2 regions of the Oceanobacillus sp. FSL W8-0428 genome follow, and region 2 is predicted to be linked to the other one. Evidence: riboswitches for the same ligand, from Rfam matches in the RefSeq annotation. Region 2 holds a riboswitch; the other holds the start of a gene.
What was found. A riboswitch is a leader RNA that binds a small molecule or an ion and turns the genes downstream of it on or off. The one in region 2 is predicted to bind FMN.

Region 1 (8,175 bases), 2.9 Mb from region 2:
ATAAGAACTTCATTACCAAAATTATCGACAATAGATATAGCATGCTTTGTTGGAAATACTCCTACAATTTCCCCTGACACGGGGGCATAGATCACATTATCCTGCAGTTCAATTGCAAAGCCATCCCCCATAGTTCTTGTAGAAAACACCTGATCTGGAACTTCATCAACTGAAATTATTTCTCCGGCTGCAGGAGCTGTGATATCTAAAAGTTTAGCTGGTTCTGATTGAACAGCTTTAGCATTTTTTCCCGTCTCAACAATCGGTTCATAATCATCTCCCCGAAGCTTTGTAAGTACCCCTTCTTTAATTCCAACTGCTGCGTTACCATAGATCACTTGAACGTTTTTACCTAAAATACTTACACCAGAAGCTTCTAATTGATCAGTGAAAATATCTTTATCAACAACTGCAGTATCTGCTACATCCACACGTAATCTTGAATAACATGCATTCACATTACGAATATTTTCTTTGCCGCCTAAACCTTTGATAATATTCGTAATTTGATCGCCATCATAATTTTCGTTAGATTTTTTTATGTTTTTATCTTTGTCTGTCATACGGCCAGGAGTCTTCAGATTGAATTTCACAATTGCAAATCTAAATAAGAAATAATTGATTGCAAAGAAACTCAGTCCAACCGGGATAAGGATCCACCAATGTGTCCGGGTTGTCAGTAAATTAAAGAATGCAAAATCCAGCAATCCTCCTGAGAAGGAAAGTCCTAAATGCGCCCCCAATAGATTCATTGCTGTAAATCCCAGACCGGTAACTACTGCATGAATTAAAAATAGGACAGGAGCAGTAAAGATAAATAGAAATTCTAATGGTTCTGTTACACCTGCGATTAAAGAAGTTAATCCTGCAGATAATAAGATGCCTTTCACTTTAGCTTTTTGTTCTTTTTTCGCTGTATGATACATTGCTAAAGCAATTGCCGGTATAGAGAAAATTTTCAATACAAACAATCCATTCATGAAATTACCAACAGTAATTGGTACGTTATCTGCTAATTGAGAGAAGAAAATCAATTGATCCCCATTGACAACTTGACCTGCGGCATTTGTATATTCTCCAGCTTGTAACCAAAATGTTGGCCACCATACGTGATTCATACCGAATGGAATAGTTAATCTTTCTACAAAACCGAACATAAAACCGGAAAAGCCTGCGTTTAAATTTACGATAAATGTAGACAAATTATTAATTCCGCCTTGAATTGTCGGCCAAATAATAATCATTATAAAACCTAAAAACAAAGCGCTAAAAGCAGTAATTATTGGCACGCTTCTTTTCCCGGCGAAAAATGCTAATGATGTTGGTAACTTAACATCGTGAAATTTATTAAATATAGTTGCTGAAAGCAGCCCAACAATGATACCTCCCAAAACTCCTGTTTGAACGGTTGGAATTCCTAAAATTTCAACATACATATCTGATTCAGCAACCATCTCTGGTGTAATCCCCATTGTTCCGCCAATGGTTACGTTCATAATCAAATAACCTACAATAGCTGATAAAGCTGCTACACCATCATTATTCGTTAATCCGATAGCTACCCCTGCAGCAAAAATCAATGGTAAATTAGCAAAAATAATATTTCCTGTAGCTAATAACACGTTAAAGATATTTTCCATCACTGGATTATCTGCAATAGGCATCATTTCCAAGAAAGCAGAATTTGTAAAAACTGTTCCTAAGGCTAATAACAGTCCTGCAGCTGGTAAAATAGCAATGGGCGTTTGCAATGACGCGCCGATACTCGTCAATTTATTTACAAACTTCATAAGTAGATTTTTCATTTTGTCATCTCCCTAAAAATCTTGTTGATTCGCAGAAATAATTACTATTTTCAAATAATTAAAATTAATAATGCCCATTCTCCTTATAGTTTTTATGACTTCAACCTTTGGTAACGCATACATTAAACTACCCAAGTAAGTCGCACAATCACATTTTTTGATACTGTTGACTTATAAGTTCATGCCTCTTCATACTTTATATCACTTCCTTTTTAATTGTTTTTTATTGAATTGAATTTAATATTATCGTTTTTAATTGATTATGTCAATAAAAAGGATAAAAAGAAATTGGATATTCGGATATTAGCTGATTATAACTTCACTTATATTGGCCTATCTTTCTATCCAAAAGACAGAGTAACGAACGTCTTTATAATTTCCACAGTCATTAATAGTACTTCTTTATTTATTATGATATAATTATTTTTATAAATAACCCGATATAAACAATCTAATTCAATTAAATACAATAAAAAGGTGATAAATATGCTAAAAAAAGAACGTCATATCTACATATTAGATAAGGTTCAATCCGAGGGAAGAGCATTGGTTTCTGAATTAACGAAGGAACTGAAGGTAAAGGAAGACACTATTCGAAAGGATATGCAGGAGCTGTCGGCAAAAGGATTAATTAAAAGGGTTCATGGCGGGGCATTAAGCATTGTCAATGACAAGGTAGACTTTAACACGAGAATTGATCAAAATGCTAAAGTTAAGGAAGAATTAGTCAAACTCGCTGTTCCCATTCTGGAAAAAGCGGATGTACTTTTTATTGATGGCGGCACCACTAACTTAAAGCTGGCTGAGAAGCTGCCCCAGTCTTATAAAGGGAGAGTATTAACGAATAGCCCTTCAGTGGCTTTTGCCCTAAGCAACCACCCTCATGTACAAATCTATGTTATTGGTGGTGAATTCAATAAGAATTCACACGTTAATACAGGTTCCTTTGCTATTAAAGAAATTGAGAGGATTCACGTAGAATTATGTGTACTTGGTATTTCATCAATTGATTCCAATCTTGGAATTACAGTTCCTCTTTTTGAAGAGTCCCTGCTAAAAAGTCAGTTAATTAAACAAAGTTCTCAAATACTTAGTGTGGTGACCAAAGAAAAGTTAGAAAAAGTCTCTACTTTCTTTGTCGAAAAAAGTAATGCTTTAGATTATCTAGTAACAGAGAAATCTGTACCGGCTAATATCATTGATGCATACAAGCAAAATGGGATAGAAGTCTTGCAATAACATATCCCTTTTAATCTCATGGATAGCTAACTATAGTAAGTCATACCTTTCACCTGATTTCTCAATATAGCACTATTCGTTTGTTTATTTTTCATGCACCAAAATAATTTACTCTCTTTTTATGCACTTTTAAATTAACAATAAGAAAGAGGCCGGAATTTTGATCCGGCCTCTTTCTTATTGTACTCCTTAGTTCTTTTTATATTGTATTATATAAACCTCGTCCGCTGCTGCTGAATCCAGCTCTGCAGCTTATTGAACAATGGGATAAACAAAATTCCGATAAAAATTCCTTTAATTATATTAAATGGCAGCACGCCACCAATAACTGCAATCCATTTCATTTGTTCAGACATTTCCCAGCCCATAAACCAGCCATAAGCAGGTAAAATTAGATAATAATTGAGTACACTCATTCCGACTGCCATAATAACAGTACCTGTTGCCAATCCGCTGACAAGACCTTTTAAACCCTTTATCCGATGATAAATAAGTGAAACCGGTAAAACAATCATTAATCCGGCAACAAAGTTGGATAAAACACCAATTGGCTCTCCAGATCCCGAAACAGCCAAATATAACAAGTTCTTAAATCCAACGACAAGCACTCCTGCCATTGGTGAAAAGATCAAAGATGCAATTAATGCAGGTACATCACTGAAATCCACTTTTAAATAAGGTGTTGGTAAAAACGGAAGTGGAAAATTTAGAAAAAATAAAACAAGAGAGATAGTACTTAATAATGCGATAATAATTAACTTTAGCAGCTGATTTCTTTTCTTCTTTTGCATCAGCTTACCTCCTTCATCATTTTTCCGATTCCAACTCGTGATGAAGGTACGATGCTATTTTTAGCCTGTAAGCAATTAAAAAACCCTAAAGCATAAGGGCTTTAGGGTTTGAGTCATCGCTAAATAAATACACACAAAACATGCGTATGGTTAAAAACAAGCTCGACATCTTCTCCCATCCAGACTATTACTGTCGGTTCTGGAATTACACCAGATCAACTGCATCAACGTACAGCTCGCGGACTATTTCCGCCGGTCGGGAATTACACCCTGCCCCGAAGATTGGAATCGAATATTTAATTACTTTCAGTATACCATAGCATATTCATTTGACAAGAGAAAAGTTTTTAATTCAAAGTAATTTCATATTTCCTTATATCAAACATCATCATGCAATGGATTTAAATCTTCCTTCCCTGTCAGGTTTTCAAGCATCGTTACTAATAATTCAATTTCCTTATCAATATCCTTCTTGCTTACTGTTTCTACTGGTGAATGCATATATCTAAGCGGTAGAGACACTAATGCCACCGGTACTCCTTTCCCTGTGTATCGCATTTTATCGGCATCGGTTCTTGTAGCATCCGGTGTTAATTCATATTGTAAAGGAATTGATTTGTCTTTTGCTGCTTTTTCCAGCCAACGATTGATTTTGTGGTGAATTGGTGCTCCTTTTGCTAAAACAGGGCCGCCTTCTAAATGAACCTCAGCCAGCTTTTTCGGATCAACATTTGGATAATCTGTTGCAAAGGTAACATCAACAGCAATTGCAAAATCGGGCTTTATTCCAGCCGCGGCAAAGTAAGCTCCCCCCATATTTGTCTCTTCGTTCACCGTACTTGCACCGTAAACGCCAATCGACAAATCTTTTCCAGACAGCTTGCGAATTACTTCTGCTACAATGAATGCTCCGGTACGATTATCCAGCCCTCTGGCGGAAATATACCGATCCTGTAATATTTCCGGCTCTGTTTTTAACACACAGAGATCCCCAATCTGAACCTTTTTAAGTGCCTCTGCTTTTGACTGAAATCCACAATCCATATAGAGGTCCTGCACACCGATATCACCTTTGATACCTCCATGATGCTGTGCGTTGACACCGATGACCCCTGTAAGTGTTTCCTGATATCCCAACACTGTCACCCTCATGCCAATAGCTGCTTTCAGATTAATTCCACCCAATTTTTCAAAAAATATAAAACCACGTTCATCAATACGCTGAATAATGAATCCGATTTCATCACAATGACCTGCTAAAAGAACTTTAAATGGTGCATCTGGATTAACCACTGCAATCACGTTCCCAACATGATCTGTCCTAATTTCATCGGCATACTCCTTGACATAATTAATCCATTTCTTTTGTATTTCCATTTCCATACTTGATGGAGATGGCGTATGAAGTAAGTCCATTAAAACATCATATTTTGTATCTGCCATGTTATAGCCTCCTATAAATGCTTGTCCAAAAGGACGATGAAAAATTCAAACCGCCATTTTCATTGTACCTTCTAAACATTCCCTATAAATTCTTCCCTATCCTTCTTTACAAGGTAACTTTGGTTTACCAATTCTGCAGAAGAAGGTAAACTAACTATATCAAATAATTGAAATGAGGGATATAGATGTCATTAAATGAATGGTATGAAAAAGGGCTTGATCCAGATGAATACATCGAAGCAATGAACGTAAACAAAGAGGATTTATTGCACATTTATGATAACTTTTCATTACCTGCAGATGAAGCTTTTTTTGAAGAAATCAGAAGCAAGAACTTAAGAGCAATTATTCTTACAGAAGATTGGTGTGGTGACGCGATGTTAAACATGCCGATTCTTCTTAAAATTTCAGAGGCTGCCAATATGCCTGTCAAGGCTTTGCTTCGGGATGATAATCTTGAATTAATGGATCAGTATTTAACAAATGGAACAGCCAGATCTATCCCTATTATCATCTTTATTAATACAGAGGGAAAGGGAGTCGGAAAATGGGGACCAAGAGCCCCAAAAATTCAAGCGTATATAGACGAAGCACGCGCCCAGCTTCCACCAAAGGATGCCAGTGATTTTGAAGAAAAGCAAAAACAAGTGCACCGGTTTATTTCAAAATCCTATCGCGATAATCAGGATAACTGGTCTATCGTTTATGAAAGCATCAAAGAAACTTTAAAAACAATATAATTTTTAAAAACCATCGATTTCAAAGTATAAATCGATGGCTTTTTAAATTATGTATATTTATAGTTTCGGTTTTAATGAATAACATTCCTTTCTATCTGCGTATACTAACGAAAATAGATAGGAGGATTCCTTAATGAATGAGCGTTTTCTAAAACTTCTTTACTATCGCATTCCTAATATACTGAAACTGCTGCTTCTTGTTATAATTTCATTGTCGCTCTTCGGGTATCTTATTTATTTAATCGAACCACAGCGTTTTCCTACATTGTTAGACGGAATATGGTGGGCACTTATTACAGGAGCGACTGTCGGTTATGGAGATTATGTTCCTGTGACCTTGCCAGGCCGGCTGATTGCAGCATGCTTAGTTTTAACTGGCGGCGGATTAATTGCGTTTTATATCGCCTCCATATCCACTACAGCTATAAAGCGTGAAAAAAATTCACAGGAAGGCAAGCTTGCTTTTCATGGTACAAACCATTATATATTTGTCGGTTTTAATGAACAGACCCGGCAGCTTATTGACTTAATCATTCACCATTACTCAGATAAAAAAATTGTTATCATTGATCAGACTTTAACCAATCTTGCTTATACAAAGCTGCCAGTGCATTATATTAAAGGAAATGCAGCAGAGGATACCACTCTCCATATGGCCAACATTAAAGCAGCTTCCTGTATATTTGTTGCTGCCGATAACCAAAAATCCGATTATGAATCAGATACTCATGCTATCCTGACTACCATCGCTATCCGTGGGAATAATCGGGATATACCTGTTATCTTAGAAATTCTAACAAAGAAACAAATTGATAATGCCGCCCGTGCAGGTGCAACAACAATTATTCGATCAAATGATTTTATGAGCAGTCTGTTTTTCCATGAATTAGACCCGGAGATACAGGCAACACCTTTTGAAGATATTTATCATCTTCTTATCCAGCATAAATTTATTCACCAGCCTGTTCCTGATTCACTTATTGGAAAAACTTATTTAGAAGCGGTAACTCCCTTCCTGGAAAAAGGATTCCTTATAATCGGTGTGCTTCGTGAAAAAGAATATATCCTTCATCCAAAAACTACTTTTATCCTTCACGAAAAAGATACACTTATTAATCTTGCCAACCGGTAACGTTAAGTTGGATATTTCCTATACTTTATGATAAAGTAGTATATTGTTGAAAAAAGCACGTGTTCAAAAGATGCAGAAAAAGATTCCCATTTTTATTTACTAGCTTTATAGCTGGTATAAAAAGCTGCCTTTTCTTTTTCCATCCACTTTGGATAACTTAAAACAGAATTGAAAAAGATATAGGAGATGTTCAATATGGCTACAAACGTAGAAGTAGGTCAAGTACTAGAAGGAAAAGTAACAGGCATTCAGCCTTATGGTGCATTCGTTGCAATTGATGGTGACACACAAGGGTTAGTTCATATTTCTGAAATCATGCATGGATATGTAAAGGATATTAACGAACACTTAAGTGTCGGCGATACTGTTAACGTAAAAGTCATTCAAATCGATGAAGGAAAAGGAAAAATTTCTTTATCTATCCGCGCTACAGAAGAAGCGCCAAAAGAAACTGCTAAACAAGATAATACAGTAAAAAACTACGATTCCAGCAATGAATCAAGCGGTTTTAACATTCTTAAAGATAAACTGCAGGACTGGATTGACCAGACGCAAAATAAATAAGCTGACAATGATCACCAAAAACAGGTGCCTGAATTTTCTTCAGGTACCTGTTTTTTAATGAAGTATACCTCTGTTCAGATTATCTTTTTTCAGATGCACCAAAATGTTTTTATAAAGACTCTCTCAAACTATTTTTTCTCTTTTAATTTAAGGGATTTCTGCTATTATCAACATCATTTTTCAGCACTTTATTTCCGGTTTAAATGAAAGCCTTTCAGGTCGTTACCCTTGATTTCATCACATTAATAGATTAAAGTAGAGTCATATATGGAATCAATTTTAAAGGGGGAACTCTAAATGACACATGTAACTTTTAAATATGATAAAGCACTTTCGTTTTTCGACAAAGAAGAAATTAAAAACCTTTCTCCATTTGTATTACGTGCACACCAAATGATTCATGAAAAAATTGGAGCCGGTAATGACTTCTTAGGCTGGGTTGACCTTCCTAAAAGCTATGA
Region 2 (8,175 bases):
TGTCCCAACCTTTCTCCTAATTCCATATATAGCAGCTTATGATTCTATAACCTTTATTATACAAAATAGAATTAACTATAGGCTATCCTAAATCATTCATTCGGTTTAATATGATAATTCGCAGGCTTAATTACTTCTAGTTTCCATTCTTCATTAGATATATATAGTGTGGAACCATCCTCAATATAGTAATTAACAAGTATACTCTTCTCCTCACTATTTGAATTCGTGTACACTATTTCTAACCCTGGATTGTCCAATATAGCTAACTCTCTTATAATTTGACCAAAAGACATAGAAAATTGAGGTATGAAAATAAACGCTATTAATAGCACTACTACGAAAAGCACTTTGAGGTCTTTTTTACTAACCATTACTTGATATATACCAAATATCATATTGTACAAAATACCTCTTTCCTTATCAATTCTGATATCCTCTGTATTAACATCTTTTCTTGGTTCCAGAACTTTAGCTTCTATGTTGTCCAATTTTTCTTTTAATTTTATTTTTTTGAAGTATTCCTTCGACTTCACATGTAATCCGACTAAATAAGCCCATATATTGATGATTAAAATAAATATGACATGCAGAAAATTGTTAAGATTAATATCTACTAAAATTAATATAATTCCTGCGTAAAGAGTAAAGGAAGCCGGTAAACATTTTAAATAAAACATCCACTTTTTATCATTAAAATGGATTAGTAAAGTAAATACTACCATCCATAGTAATATATAAGCAAAAAATGATATCTGCTTATACAATACATCATTAAGTATTAATTCTTTTAATAACATACTTGATATTATAAAAATACATATAAATAATATAATTCCATATGAAAAAGTGAAAAGAAGATTGGGTTTTAACATAATTTTAATTAATATATATGTAAACCATACAATTATACCAATAAATAACCATAATAATGAAAAACTCACTACATTCTCTATTGCAAAATCATTTGCGAAAAAAAGTGTCAGCATAAGAGTTAAAACAATCGCAAAAGATATTATCACTATCCCACCTGCCTTATTATCAGGTCTTTTCTTTAATAAAGATAGTACACCTAAAATGATGTTAAAAATACATATAAAGTAAATTGATAACATACTCAAAGTACGAAAATCGAATGGAATAAAATTTGATATTATATAAAAATTAGAAAGCTTAAATTCAGTATCTCCCCCAAAATAAAATCCATATAAAAACATATATACTGCTAAAAACCCCAGTACTGATGATATTAGACTAAATGCAAATATAATAAATTTAATATCCATATAAAAATTTGATAGTTTATCCATTAATGATATATTATTTTGATCATTCACTTTTTTCTAACTCCCTTCTTATAAATATAGTTTATATTTCTTATAATTTTCTTATTCATCTTAACTCATCAAATATGCAAGCAGATTTTCTCATTACACGTAATTTCTACTTATTAATTAAGTAAAAAAGGTAGCTTAGATATGATATTTTTCAAGATGATACTAGTAACCAGATGAAGGCTATCCTTTATACAGATAACCTTCTTCCCTCAATCTTCATTAATTACTATTTAAGAATAAATCAATTTATTTAAAGACATCATTTCTAATAACCCAAGAGCTGCCTCTCCACCTTTATTACCTGCTTTTGTACCTGCTCTCTCCAATGCCTGTTCAATTGTTTCTGTTGTCAGCACACCAAAAATAATTGGAATTTCTGCATTCAGACCAATTTGCGCAATACCCTTAGCTGCTTCATTACTGACCAGCTCATAATGTGTGGTTGCCCCGCGAATAACCGCTCCAAGTGTAATAATACCATCATACTTTTTTGTTTTTTCTACCTGCTTTGTGATATATGGAAGCTCAAAAGCGCCCGGGACCCAATAAACATCAATATCCTCTTCTTTTACTCCATGTCTTTTTAAAATATCCTTGGCTCCTTCCAGTAATTTAGAAGTGATCAGCTCATTAAATCGTGAAACGGTTATTGCTACTTTTAACTGTTCTCCTTGAAACATTCCTTCATATACAGTCATAATCATTCTCCTTCTATAGATAATAAATGATGAAACTTATCTTTCTTTACTTTTAAATAATGTTTATTTTCATGATAAATGGTTGTTTCTATCGAAATTCGTTCAGCTACCTCAATACCATATTGCTGTAAATCCTTTACTTTATCTGGATTATTCGTCAGTAATCGGACTTTCGATATTCCTTCCTTTTTCAGCAACCATGCAGCGATATCATAGCGGCGTTCATCAGGTAAAAAACCAAGAGAAACATTAGCTTCATAGGTGTCTGCACCTTGTTCCTGCAGTTCATACGTTTTTAATTTATTGAGCAGTCCTATCCCTCTTCCTTCCTGTCTCAAATACAGAATGGCGCCTCGACCTTCAGCTGCAATCATTTGCATTGCTTTCTCCAGCTGCTCACCGCAATCACAGCGATGGGAACCAAAAATATCTCCAGTCAGGCATTCCGAATGTACTCGAACTAAGACAGGCTCTTCAGTATCTTTCATTTGCCCCATGGATAATACAAGTTGGTCTTTTCCTTCTTTATCCTTATAAAGGGACAAATCGAAGTCTCCGTACTTCGTGGGCAGCTTCACTTTTGCATTTACCTTGATACTGGAATAAACCAAATAATCAGCAAGCTCTTCTATAGTAACCAAAGGCATATTCCATTCTGCCGCAATCTGTTTTAAATCCTGGAACCGGGCCATCGTTCCATCTTCCTTTAAAATTTCGCAAATATAGGCTGTTTCAGTATCTCCTGCCAGCTTTGCTAAATCTACTGCTGCCTCTGTATGACCTCTTCTCTCCAACACCCCTCCGTTCTTCGCTATTAACGGGAAAATATGCCCCGGCCTATTGAAATCAGCTGCTTGACTATGAATATTTGCCAGCTCTTGAATTGTCTTTGCCCGTTCAAATGCGGAAATCCCTGTGGTTGTCTCTTTATGGTCGACACTGATGGTGAAAGCTGTTTGATATTCGTCTGTGTTTTCTTTGGTCATTTCCCACAAGTTTAGATTTTTAGCAATCTGTTCGGAGACAGGAGCGCAAATCAAACCCCGGGCATGTTTTGTCATAAAATTTATTGTTTCTGCCGCAGCTTTACTGGAAAGACCGACTAAATCACCTTCTGCCTCCCGGTTCTCGTCATCAGCAACAATAATCAATCGTCCTTGCTTCAAAGCTGTAACAGCTGCTTCTATATTTTGTACAGTCATATTTTCCCCTCTATTCTCCTGTGTATTTGCTTAAAATCTGAGTCTTTTCCGTGCCCATTATAGCTTTAATATATTTTCCGAGTATATCGGTTTCTATATTTACAAATTCACCTTGTTTTAATTGACCCAGATTTGTATGATTCATGGAATAAGGAATGAGTGACACACTAAATGATCCTGCCGTAACAGCTGATACGGTCAAGCTTGTTCCATTAATCGCCACAGATCCTTGGGCTACAATCTCTCCTTGTACTTGTGGCGGATAATAGAATGTGAGAATAATGGAATTCTCTTTTTTCACCTTTTTAATTAACCGCGTCGTTGTATCTACATGACCTGATACAATATGCCCTTCCAAGCGTCCTCTTGCAGACATTGCCCGTTCCAGATTCACCACCGCATTCACCCGCAAATCAGAGAATATCGATTTTTGAAATGTTTCCGGCATAATGTCCACTGTAAAATCTGAATCAGTTACTTCTATAGCAGTTAAACAGACACCGTTGATTGCCATACTGTCGCCAATGTTATAATCCTGCAAGAGCTCTCTGGAGGCAGAGCATGTTAACTCAATATGCTGACTCACTTTTTTGATTCGTTTGACTGTTCCTGTTTCCTGAATCAATCCTGTAAACATCCTTCTTTCCCCTCCCGCTGACTATTCGTATATCCTCACCAACTGCTTCCGCGCTTTGTAATGTTAAAGGTACTGCAGATAAAACATTTCTATCACTGGAAAAGGCAGATACTCCATTACCGCCAATCAGCTTGGGAGAGATATACGTAATTACCTCTTCAAACAAATTTTCTGCCAGGAAAGCATCATGAATTCTGCTTCCCCCTTCTACATAAACGGATTGAATCCCCTCCTTCTGTAAATACTCCATTACTTTTGAGATTGTCCAATGCATGTCCGGTATCAATCGTACATGCTCAGGTACATCCTCTATAGCACTTGATGTTGTAAACACCCATACAGGAACAGTTTCTCTATAAATCTGATATTTCGCAAAATCCATTGTTTTCCCTCTCCGATCCAGGATAATCCGAATAGGTGGAAAATCAGTAATTACATTCGGCAGCAGTTTTGGATTATCCGCTAAAATTGTCCCGCTTCCTACCATAATAGCCTGAAAATATTGCCTTTCCTCATGTACTCTTTTATATGTTTCTTCTCCAGTAAGATACGTCCGCTGCTTCGAATGGACAGAAATTTTCCCATCCAGACTGACGGCCTGCTTTAATACGATATAAGGGTGCTGTCTCCTATGAAAATAGTTATAATGCTTATTCAATGCCTCTGCCTTCTCCTGCAACACACCGGAAATCACTTGTACTCCCTGTGATTCTAGATAGGCTTTTCCTTTACCAGCTACAACGGGATTAGGGTCAAGCTGTGCAATCACAACTTTGAAAATGCCGCTTTTTATAATCATTTGGGTACAGGGAGGCTGTTTTCCTGTATGATTACACGGCTCCAGCGTCACATACATTGTTGCACCAATTAAATCTTCGGGAGCTTCACATTGGTCGATAGCCATTTTTTCTGCATGCTTTTCGCCATATCTCTGATGAAACCCAGTAGCTAAAACAGTGTCATCTTTCACAATTACTGTACCGACTAAAGGATTGGTATGTGTGTTTCCCTGCCCCAGTTTTGCGAGCTCTATTGCCCGCTCCATATACAGTGTGTCCATGTGCTTCCTCCTTTCTTAAAACACCAAAAAGCCCCGTGAATGATCTCCACGGGGCGTACTTAAATAAACCATGTCTATACACTGAAACAGATTTTCATGTACCTTAAAAGAATACACTTCACCCATTCATGTGCTGACGTAAGTTTTCTTCTCCCATCCAGACTTTAACTGTCGGCTCCAGAATCTCACTGGATCCACCGCGATACGCGGGTCACGGACTTCAAATCTCAAGGATTTGTCACCGCCGGTCGGGAATTACACCCTGCCCCGAAGAAACGATATTAAATTTTTATATTACTCTTTCTTACCTTACATAATCTAACTTAGCATTCTATAAGTGTTTACAGCCTCTCAACTGAAGTGTCAGTATCCTGTTATATCTTCATAAACCCTGCCAAAAAAATCTAGTTACATATGCTAATATGTTAAAACTGATAATATCAGTTTAAAAAATAAAATGCAAGCTATCATTTTTATAATGCTTTAATAATTAGTCGTATTTGGTCACTATATTACCCGCTAACTTTTTTTGGAAAAGAGAGATTATTTTAAATTAAGTACGTATGATTGACAACGTATTAAAATTGTTTTAGGGTATAGAACGGTGGAATTATACTTCAACTGCTGGAGTATGATTCCACTATTTTGTTTTTTACTGCATTTCCGTTTTGTATTTGCATGATAATAAAACAACAAACATTCCGAGGAGCTTTTCATATTTCCCCCCTCGGAATGTTTGTTGTTTGCAAGCACCCTATTGTAACAATTTATTCGCTTATCCCTGGCCAAGTTTTTTCAGTCAGGATACTTACAGGCGTTTCAATGTGGTTAAAAGATATTATCCATTAGATAAAAAACGGGGTTCAGAGAAAGACTAAAAGGAAATCAAACAACTATGATTAAACTTAACAAGATGGAGGAAAAGAAATAATGAAAGGTTCAAATAGAAAAAAGACTTCGCTAGATCTGCCAACATTTATTATAAGTGGCGGCGCACTCGTACTATTTGTCATAGCCGCATTTATTAATGCTGACTTTGTCGCTGATATGGTTGATACCTTATTTGGCTGGTCTGCTACTTATTTTGGTGTAGTTTACCAAATGACTGTATTAGTCACATTTTTTATTGCGTTAGGGTTAGCTTTTTCTAAATACGGAAAAATCCGTTTAGGTAATATGGAAAAACCAGAAATGAGTACATTTAAATGGATTTGTATTATTATGTGTACTTTATTAGCAGGAGGAGGAATATTTTGGGCTGCTGCAGAACCATTATCCCATTTTATATCCGTACCTCCCCGCTTCTCAGGGATTGAGAATGGCACACTGGAAGCAGTTGTACCTGCTCTGGCATCCAGTTTTGTAGACTGGGGTTTTCTGTCATGGGCAATTTTAGGTACATTAGGCACTATCGTATTAATGTATGCCCACTATCATAAAGGCATGCCGTTGAAGCCAAGATCTTTACTATATCCAATTTCCGGCGAAAAAATCATGAAAAAAGTGTATTAGGAACACTTGTTGATTCTTTTTCTATTCTTGCTGTTGCTGCTGGAACGATTGGACCGATTGGGTTCTTGGGTTTACAGACAGGTTATGGATTAAATGCATTAACTGGTTTACCAAATACCTTAGTTATTCAAATTATCATTATTATCGTTATCGTTATTGGTGCAGCAATCTCCGCTGTAACAGGAATCCATCGGGGAATTCAGCTGTTAACCAGCTTTAATGTTCTCTTGGCACTTGGATTAATCATTGGAATCTTATTACTCGGACAAGGTTTCTTTATCTTTAACAATTATTTTGAAGCTTTTGGTCTTTACGTAAATGATTTTATTTCTTCCAGTACCTTCCGCGGTGATGAAGAATGGCTTGGCTTATGGACTGTATTTTTCTTTGCTTGGTTTATTGGCTATGGCCCGATTATGGCGCTATTTACAGCACGAATTTCACGCGGAAGAACCATTCGTGAGCTAATTATTGCAGTTGCTGTTATCGCGCCTATTATTACAACTTTTTGGTTTACTGTCGTTGGCGGAACAGGAATCTTTTATGAACTAAATGATTCTGGCTCGATATCAACTGCCCTAAATGAAGCAGGTCCTCCTGCTGCGATGATAGCCATTACAGAGCAATTGCCATTTCCTATGATTTTCGGAGCCTTGTTCTTGCTGGCTACCGTTATTTTCGTATTAACTACGGCAGACTCTATGGCCCTGTCTATTTCAATGGCTATTACCGGAGAAGGGAATCCTCCAAGCTGGTTAAGAGCTTTTTATGCATTGGTCATGGGTCTTGTTGCTATTGTATTAGTTACCATCGGTGAAGGAAGCGTGGACGCCCTGCAATCCTTTATTGTGGTGACCGCTGTACCTGTTGTATTCCTGCTGATTACGACATTCTGGACAGCACCAAAAGCAGCTAAAGATTTATATAATAATCATAAAAAAGAAACGTTATAAACCAAATTGCAAACAGCCTTTCTCTGTATTTTGGGGAAAGGCTGTTTTTATCGTATAGGTATCCTATTATTTTTCAGCAATACAAAATATAAAATGATCATTCGGATTCCAAACATGTTCTTCATCCGCAATATACCCGCGCAGCCATAAATTCCCTTGGATTCGGCGAAGATAAAAGCCTTTTGGAACATCCAGATCCTCACTTAGAATTTCTGATGCTATTGTTATTGAACCATTAGGAGCCTGATTTTTCAGCTGGTGTGCATCATATCCTTCTCCTTGATTAAAATACGCCAGTCTTATATAGGGAGCCAACTCAAGCGGGCAGAGCTGTAATTTAAGATTAGCAGCTTTGCTAAAAAGTTGGGATGTCGTAGCTCCATCAACAAAATCAAGATCCTTTACAGCGAGCTCTACAATTTTAGCTTGATAGCATTCCTTGGACACTTCAAAATAATCGCTGGCTATCAGCTTCTCAGCAAGCACATTTAACAATATCTTATTTTCTTTCATTTTTTGAATTAATTCCGGTTTAGTATAACCACCTGCTTTGATTATTGTTATATTGGCATTGCTCCCAGTATAATGATTTTCACATTTAGTCACAGCAGCCCCTCTTTACTATCGTTATTTTATAATAATTGATTCTATTATATAGCTTCTTGCCTTTTTACCCCCAACCCCAACTCCTCCAAAAATGAAAAATATTCCGGAAATGTTTTAGATACACAACCTGGGTCATTTAATTGAATCCCTTCAACCTTTGACCCGATCAG

Region 1: another riboswitch for FMN. It lies ahead of MKY30_RS22905 (ECF transporter S component); the one in region 2 lies ahead of ribD (bifunctional diaminohydroxyphosphoribosylaminopyrimidine deaminase/5-amino-6-(5-phosphoribosylamino)uracil reductase RibD).

The regions. Positions count from the first base shown of each region.
Region 1 covers NZ_JBBORB010000001.1:4,759,840-4,768,014, forward strand. Annotated here, with positions in the region: gene MKY30_RS22895 (PTS transporter subunit IIABC) at 1-1,805, opposite strand, end outside; gene MKY30_RS22900 (DeoR/GlpR family DNA-binding transcription regulator) at 2,292-3,044, shown strand; gene MKY30_RS22905 (ECF transporter S component) at 3,254-3,835, opposite strand; FMN riboswitch at 3,999-4,122, opposite strand; gene MKY30_RS22910 (M20/M25/M40 family metallo-hydrolase) at 4,214-5,278, opposite strand; gene MKY30_RS22915 (thioredoxin family protein) at 5,464-6,018, shown strand; gene MKY30_RS22920 (potassium channel family protein) at 6,152-7,150, shown strand; gene yugI (S1 domain-containing post-transcriptional regulator GSP13) at 7,346-7,714, shown strand; gene MKY30_RS22930 (glucose-6-phosphate isomerase) at 8,012-8,175, shown strand, end outside.
Region 2 covers NZ_JBBORB010000001.1:1,870,564-1,878,738, reverse strand. Annotated here, with positions in the region: gene MKY30_RS08740 (hypothetical protein) at 93-1,337, opposite strand; gene ribH (6,7-dimethyl-8-ribityllumazine synthase) at 1,568-2,035, opposite strand; gene ribA (GTP cyclohydrolase II) at 2,038-3,237, opposite strand; gene MKY30_RS08725 (riboflavin synthase) at 3,248-3,874, opposite strand; gene ribD (bifunctional diaminohydroxyphosphoribosylaminopyrimidine deaminase/5-amino-6-(5-phosphoribosylamino)uracil reductase RibD) at 3,807-4,934, opposite strand; FMN riboswitch at 5,076-5,213, opposite strand; partial or broken gene MKY30_RS08715 (BCCT family transporter) at 5,865-7,399, shown strand; gene MKY30_RS08710 (helicase) at 7,466-8,005, opposite strand; gene aroA (3-phosphoshikimate 1-carboxyvinyltransferase) at 8,050-8,175, opposite strand, start outside.